Ketobacter alkanivorans: one gene and its partner. The protein of the gene in region 1 interacts with the protein of each later gene in a pairwise test. Links are inferred from orthologs where the notes say so. Each region holds a gene or a part of one and is shown on either strand. Other genes may lie near its edges.

Region 1 (3,846 bases):
ATCAGTGAATAGTCGCACCGGGGGGTACAACGCTGTCGCGGTCGAGGGCAAATTCAGTGAAGATCATCAGGGCAGCCATGCGCACGTATTCCAGCACCTCAAAATAGGCCGCCTCGCCGTCTTCCTCTTCATCGATTTCAGGGTCCACCTGACTGATTTGCTGGATATCCCGTAACGCAGTGAGGGCATCCTCGGTGAACTCCTCGGGCTTGCGGGCTCCAGCGCCGCCAAAACCGGCCAAAAACCCGGAACACCACTCCGCCAGAGCACCCAACCGGGCATCCAGCGGGTCTTCGTCATCCGGCAGCAAAGGCATAAAGTTGAACTGATCGTCTACCAGCTCCTCCAGCGTGAATTTGTGCAATTGGAAGAACCAGTCGCGGGTATTCTCCCAGGGCTCACCCTTCACCCCCAAGTTGGGCAGGTATTCTTTCAGCCAGACCATCTGATCAGACTTGAAACCGGCACTGAGTTGACCACAAAGGATGCCATGGGCCTCCGACGGCGTCGCCAGCGCCTCGATTTTTTGCAGTTCTGCTTCCAACTCGTAGAAATCCAGAATATCTTCAGATTGCGAGGACATAGCTATTTTCCCAAAATTCAACACTCCCAGGCATTGTAACACGCCATAAGATGTAGCAAAGCCAGGAATGGGGCTAAGCTTAATGTGAGGTTCGGCACGAAAGAGAAAAGGGCCATAGTGCCGCCATAACACTTGATGTAACATGGAAAACAAAAATTGCGACCAAATTCTATGAACAAAGTTGAGCAGCTTTTCAAAAACCTTGAATCCCGCGTTGACGAATTCATCGATCTTTGCGACGAATACAAACGCCATAACCGATCGCTGAAATCCCGCGAAAGCCAGCTGGCGGAAGAGCGTGCCAACCTGATGAAGAAAAACGACATGGCACGAGCCAAGGTCGAAGCGATGATTTCGCGCCTGAAAGCGCTGGAGCAGGATTCATGAGCGACCCACTACATACCTTGCACGTCAACATCCTGGATCGGGACTACGGCGTAAGCTGCCCTCCCAGCGAGGTGGACGAGCTGAAAAACTCCGCCCGCCTGCTAGACGAACGCATGCGCGAAATCCGCCGTTCCGGCAAGATCGTCGGGGTGGATCGCATTGCGGTGATGGCGGCCCTGAATATTGCCCACGAGCTGATCAAGGCCCAGTCCGAGCTGGCCAACTACGACCGCATCACCGAGAAGCAGCTGGCCAAGCTTAATGACAAAATCGAGCGCGCACTGGCGTCGGCCCGGCAGCTGGATCTGTAAAGTCAAGACCTCGACAAGAAATAGGTTATTCGAGAAACACCCCCACTTCCGTTATACTGATGCTTCAGCCCCCTGCGCTGTTCGAGCTTCTGGCCGACGTCCCTGAGCCGATGCTTTTTTACCCGGGGGTTCTGGTTGATGCGGGAGTGCATGTCCGCCTGACGGAAAGCCCGATGCATCACAGGAGCCACCACCTTGAACCTTGGGTTCAAGGGCTACCGCCAGTCACGGCAGAACGGGGGGCGCTATTTTTTTAGCGCCGGCGCATACCCTCATGCGCTAACGCCTTCTATACTCACAATCTTATGACAGCTGAATTACGCTGTATTAGCCTTTTTCCTGCAGACGCTACCCAATAAAACACCCAAACACAGAATTGGAATCCGTGACCTTGGAACTGCCCAATACCAGCACCCCGGCCAAAAATCAGATCCGCAAAGCACTGCGCCAGCAGCGCCGCAGCCTCAGCCCACACCAGCAGAAACACGCCTCGATGGGCCTGTGTCGCCAACTGAGCCTGCTGCCCGAATTCATCTTTGGTCAGCGAATCGCCGCCTATATACCCAACGATGGCGAAATTGACCCACAACCCCTGCTGGAACTGGCCTGGCGGCTGGGCAAGCAGATCTACCTGCCGGTACTGCACCCGTTTTCAACAGGCCGCCTGTTATTCATGGCCCATCACCCCCATCAGGTATTGGCAAAAAATCGCTTTGGCATTCCAGAGCCCCTTTGCGATCAGGATTCCCACTGCCCGGTGTGGACCCTGGATTTGGTATTAACGCCCCTGGTGGGGTTTGACGAAAACGGGAACCGTATGGGCATGGGCGGCGGCTTTTACGACAGAACGTTCGCGTTTCTGAATGACAACAGCAAACCCCGCAAGCCCCGCATGATCGGGGTTGCGCACGAATGCCAGAAAGTAGACACCCTGCCCAATGAGCGCTGGGATATTATGATGAACAAGATTGTTACGGATAAGGATATTTACAGCGCCCGGTAGCCTGAACAGCTACCGGAGCGAGGAAGCCAGCCTTAAGACTAGCGGATGGAGAATTGGCTAGCGACCATTTCAGGGTCGGGTTGACCTTGGGTATAGGAGCTTGCGAGCACACCCAAACCCAGTACCAACACCAGCACAACCAACAAATCGGGTTTCTTTCTCATTTTTACCTTGCCTCGTTAAAAACACGCCATCGAATAGTCGATGGGCCAATTTCTGACTCGTTGTTGGTTTTATTATTCCGTCGTGCGGAAAGAGCCAGAAAACAGAGCGTCTACCACCTAAAGCCAGCACCACTGACCTTGCTACGCCGTGTATACATTACTGCTTTCACTATCAATATAGACCAGCCCGCGCCATCAGCCAGCTGGCAAGTGAGCATCAGCTCACATAATGAACAGGTTTTTATGATTTTATCAGCAGAGTCTGAAACTGAATGAGATCATTCGGCGCCAGACCATGCGCAACACGGAAACGCTTTAGGTGTCGGGAAAATTAACACGTGTCCGCAACCTTGAAAAGGTCCAATTTAAAAAACAATGGCTTACTTCAACAATAATTGTCCGGACCGGTTCACACTTTCACTGCTCTTCCATAACGTTCCAGCTTGGGGCGCTCATAAACAAGGCCCACCCTGCTCATACCCCACATCAACGACAGGCACTCGCCCCTGAGCCAAATGCTCCAAAAAACATCCATATTGGTGCTTGATCGCATCAGACTGGAACAGCACTTCATGGCCGTTATACAGCAACGCCGGGTTGTCGCCGCGATAGCGCATCACCACGTTGGTGCGAGGCCCATACCCCGGCACATCAAAATTTGCCGAAGCCGGATACGCCAAATGCTGCGCGCCCCCCAGAGTGATATGGGGCATAAAGGTTCGCTTGGCGCTCTGGCCAATGTCATCCCCCAACAGGTCAGACCCCAATGTCATAAAGAAAGGCCGCTGGGTGGTTTCTGCCAGCAAATAATCGTTGTAACCGGAGAACCCAATCACGTGGGGCGGCACCTTGGTCGGGTGATACATCAACCTGTCCAGGTTGGTGATCGTGTCCACCGCCCCCAGATTCCACTCCAGCAGCATCAGAAAAGGGTGGGCGTCATCCAGATCCAAAAACGGAATGCGATTGATAACCGCACTGTTCATGGCCAATTCAAAACCGGGGTTGTTATTAAACAGTCGCGGCCAGATACCGGCAGCACCTGAAAACACCACGCCCTGATAAGGTCGAGGGTCCGCCGCCACCATCAAAGAACTAACCCAATTACCCTGCGATTGACCCAGGTTAACCTGCAAGTTGCGATCGAAGTGGAAGCGGGTATGCCCAGGCCCCGGATCAGCCTGCGGACACAGGCTTGCATCCACCTCGATACGATCAACTATACGACGGAAAAAGATGCGCTCCCACGCCATCGTCATGTAGTTACCCGCCAGCCCTTCGGGGTTAAACACGTTATACACCATCACCCCGTTCAGGCTGCCCCACTGGGGAATATGATCGTAGGAGGCATGGCCCGCCAAACCAGAACTGGCCCAACCCCGCTCTGCCGCAATCTGC
Region 2 (3,443 bases), 1.8 Mb from region 1 along the record:
TGGAGCAGTTGTTCGCTAAGTTGCGTAAAAATGACTTGGTCTCCAGTGTGCGTGGTCCGGGTGGAGGCTATCGCCTCAGTCGTCCGGGTGAAGAGCTTTATGTTGCGCAAATCATTGATGCTGTTGATGAAAAGGTCGATGTTACTCGCTGCAATGGGCATGGAGACTGTCAGGATGGCGAAACGTGCCTGACCCATGATCTTTGGCAGGATCTGAGTCATCAGCTGCATGATTTTCTTTCTGGAATCAGCCTGCAAAACCTGGTGGATCGCCAGGAAGTGCGTCGAGTGGCGGATCGTCAGGACAAATACCAAAGCGAGCGTAACAGTAAGGGTAGCGATCTGGATCGTGTGCCCATGAGCGAAATCAACTGATTCCTGTCGGGCAGGCCGCTGTAAACGGTTTTGCCCGAGCCCCCCAGCCTGCCTTATAATTGCGCACCGTTTCTTTACTTCTCGAGCCTGAAATGCGCCCCGTTTACCTCGATTATGCCGCCTCAACCCCTGTTGATCCCGCTGTAGCGGAGATTATGGCCCGTCATTTGACGCTGGATGGTGTGTTTGCCAACCCGGCATCGCGCTCCCATATTTACGGTTGGCAGGCAGAAGAAGCGGTCGAGGCGGCCCGGCGCCAGGTGGCTGAGTTAATCGGTGCAGAGTCTCGCGAGATCGTCTGGACTTCTGGCGCCACTGAGTCCGACAACCTTGCCATCAAAGGTGTGATGGCGGCCAATGCCGATCGTGGCGATCACATTATCACCTCAGTTATTGAGCATAAGGCGGTGTTGGATACCTGTGCCTATCTAGAGGGTAAAGGCTATCGGGTGACGTATTTACAGCCTGATGATCGGGGGCTGATTCACCCCGAGCAAGTGGCGGATGCGATACAAGATAGTACGGTGCTGGTGTCACTGATGCAGGTGAATAATGAGCTGGGTACGGTGACCGATATTGATGCCATTGCCCGCATTACCCGTGATCGTGGTGTGTTGTTTCATGTGGACGCAGCGCAAAGTGCTGGCAAGCTGCCTATCAATCTGTCTGATTCCCCGGTTGATCTGATGTCGCTGTCATCCCATAAAGTGTACGGCCCTAAAGGCATGGGGGCGCTCTTTGTGAGGCGTAATCCGCAGGTCAAAGTGGCGGCCCAAATTCACGGTGGCGGTCATGAGCGCGGAATGCGTTCCGGCACTTTGGCCACCCATCAGATCGTGGGGATGGGGGAGGCGTTTCGCCTGGCGGCCGAATTGATGGTGGCGGAGTCCGAACGCTTGAGTGCTATGCGTCAGCGGTTGTGGCATGGAATCTCTGCTCTGGATGGGGTCTATATGAATGGCTGCGCTCAGCAACGGGTAGCGGGCATTCTCAATATTGCGTTTGATGCAGTGGACGGAGAATCCCTGATGATGGCGCTGAACGATCTGGCGGTGTCTTCTGGCAGTGCCTGTAACTCGGCCACCGTCGCACCTTCCTATGTGGTGAAGAGCTTGGGCTTACGTGATCAGTTGGCGTTGTCCTCGGTGCGTTTCTCCTTGGGCCGTTTTACCCGCGAAGATGATATTGAGTTTGCCATCGAGCGGGTTACCGAGACGGTGACCCGTCTGCGAGGCTGATTGTATTCATTGTTGTAAAACCTGAGTATAATCGCCGCTTTCCACCTTCCCCGCCTGTGGCGGAGATTGGCCAGTTTTTATAACCCATTGATTTTTAAATATTTTGGAGAGAACCATGGCGGTACAACGCACTTTTTCAATCATCAAGCCTGACGCAGTTGCCAAAAATGTAGTGGGTGAAATCCTGACCCGCTTCGAAAAAGCCGGTCTGAAAGTTGTGGCTTCCAAAATGGTTCACTTATCTGAGAAGACTGCCGGTGGTTTTTATGCCGAGCACAGCGAGCGTCCTTTCTTCAAGGATCTGGTATCTTTCATGACCTCTGGCCCGGTAGTGGTTCAGGTTCTGGAAGGCGAGAATGCTGTTGCCTTGAATCGTGAACTGATGGGTGCCACCAACCCTAAAGAAGCTGCTGCAGGAACTATTCGCGCTGATTTCGCTCAAACTATCGACGAGAATGCAGTGCACGGCTCTGATTCAGAAACCTCTGCTGCCCGTGAAATCGCTTACTTTTTCGCTGAAAGCGAGCTGTGCCCACGCACTCGTTAATTGCGTAAAAACAGCAATTTACGCTACGCTTAGTGACAAATGGAGTCGAATGGCTCCATTTGTCGTATCTACAGGGTCCAAATATTGGGCCACACAGGTGTCAAAATGAACCCAGGTTCTGATCCGAACGAAAGCAGCACGAATAAAGTCAATTTATTGGGAATGACGCGCCCGCAGATGGAGGATTTCTTTGAATCCATCGGCGAAAAGCGTTTTCGTGCCCACCAGATTATGAAGTGGATTCACTTCTTTGGGGTGGATGATTTCGAGGCCATGACCAATTTGGGTAAGGCCCTGCGTACCAAGCTGCATGAGGTCGCCGAGATCCGCGGCCCGAAAGTGGATCTGGAGCACTTTTCCAAAGATGGCACCCGCAAGTGGGTGGTGGAACTGGATCAAGGCAATAAAGTTGAAACAGTGTTCATCCCGGATGGCAATCGTGGCACGTTGTGTGTGTCCTCCCAGGTGGGTTGCGCTCTGGATTGCAGTTTCTGCTCAACCGGCAAACAAGGTTTCCAGCGGGACCTGAGTGTGGCCGAGATCATCGGTCAGGTGTGGATAGCCCAACGCTCATTTGGTGCTCCTGAAAATCGCGGTTTGCGCAATATCACTAATATTGTAATGATGGGCATGGGCGAGCCCCTGTTGAATTTTGATAACGTCATCGACGCGATGGAGTTGATGAAGGACGATCTGGGTTACGGCGTAGCCAAGAAGAGGCTGACATTGAGCACCTCCGGTGTGGTGCCGAAGATGTATGAGCTGTATGAGCGTATTGATGTAGCGCTGGCAGTGTCGCTTCATGCTCCCAATGATGAGTTGCGGGATGTGCTTGTTCCTGTTAATAAAAAGTACCCTTTATCGGAATTGATGAAGGCTTGCCGCCAATATGTGGACAAGTTCCCAGACTCGCGACGGGTAACCATGGAGTATGTTTTGATCGATGGTGTGAATGATAAATTCGAGCATGCTGAACAATTAGTTGAGCTGCTGCAGGACGTGCCTTCCAAGATCAATCTGATTCCGTTTAACCCTTTCCCCAATTCGGGGTACAAGCGCCCCAATGGCCTGCGGATCAAAGCATTTCAGGATCGTTTGATGAAGGCAGGGTTTGTCACCACCATTCGTACCACCCGTGGGGATGACATTGACGCTGCCTGTGGTCAGTTAGTGGGCAAAGTTCAGGATCGAACTCGACGCTCGGCCCAATGGCAGGCTAAGGTCGCGGCAAAAGGCAATAAAATTCCGGTACAGCAGGTGCACCCTTCAGGGCGTTCCTGAGGC

The links. The genes of interacting proteins can lie anywhere in the genome.
Region 2: the proteins of Kalk_RS13470 (region 1) and ndk interact in binary tests that used the Escherichia coli proteins (3 or more experiments, as listed by UniProt). The link is inferred for Ketobacter alkanivorans from one-to-one orthologs.

The regions. Positions count from the first base shown.
Region 1 is NZ_CP022684.1:3,135,647-3,139,492, reverse strand. Bases 528-3,475 are described here. They hold Kalk_RS13470 (5-formyltetrahydrofolate cyclo-ligase), read left to right. Parts: upstream 528-1,666; coding sequence 1,667-2,284; downstream 2,285-3,475. Other genes in these bases: Kalk_RS13465 (hypothetical protein), read right to left, coding at 2,901-3,475; Kalk_RS21610 (hypothetical protein), read right to left, coding at 2,323-2,448; Kalk_RS13480 (cell division protein ZapA), read left to right, coding at 967-1,281; Kalk_RS13485 (TIGR02449 family protein), read left to right, coding at 755-970; Kalk_RS13490 (UPF0149 family protein), read right to left, coding at 528-583. In the rest of the region: more of Kalk_RS13490, read right to left, coding at 2-527; more of Kalk_RS13465, read right to left, coding at 3,476-3,846. UniProt on the Escherichia coli protein: Involved in the removal of 5-formyltetrahydrofolate.
Region 2 is NZ_CP022684.1:1,293,139-1,296,581, reverse strand. The notes cover bases 449-3,443. They hold ndk (nucleoside-diphosphate kinase), read left to right. Parts: upstream 449-1,727; coding sequence 1,728-2,159; downstream 2,160-3,443. Other genes in these bases: rlmN (23S rRNA (adenine(2503)-C(2))-methyltransferase RlmN), read left to right, coding at 2,265-3,440; Kalk_RS05475 (IscS subfamily cysteine desulfurase), read left to right, coding at 467-1,612. Outside these bases: Fe-S cluster assembly transcriptional regulator IscR, read left to right, coding at 1-374. UniProt on the Escherichia coli protein: Major role in the synthesis of nucleoside triphosphates other than ATP. The ATP gamma phosphate is transferred to the NDP beta phosphate via a ping-pong mechanism, using a phosphorylated active-site intermediate.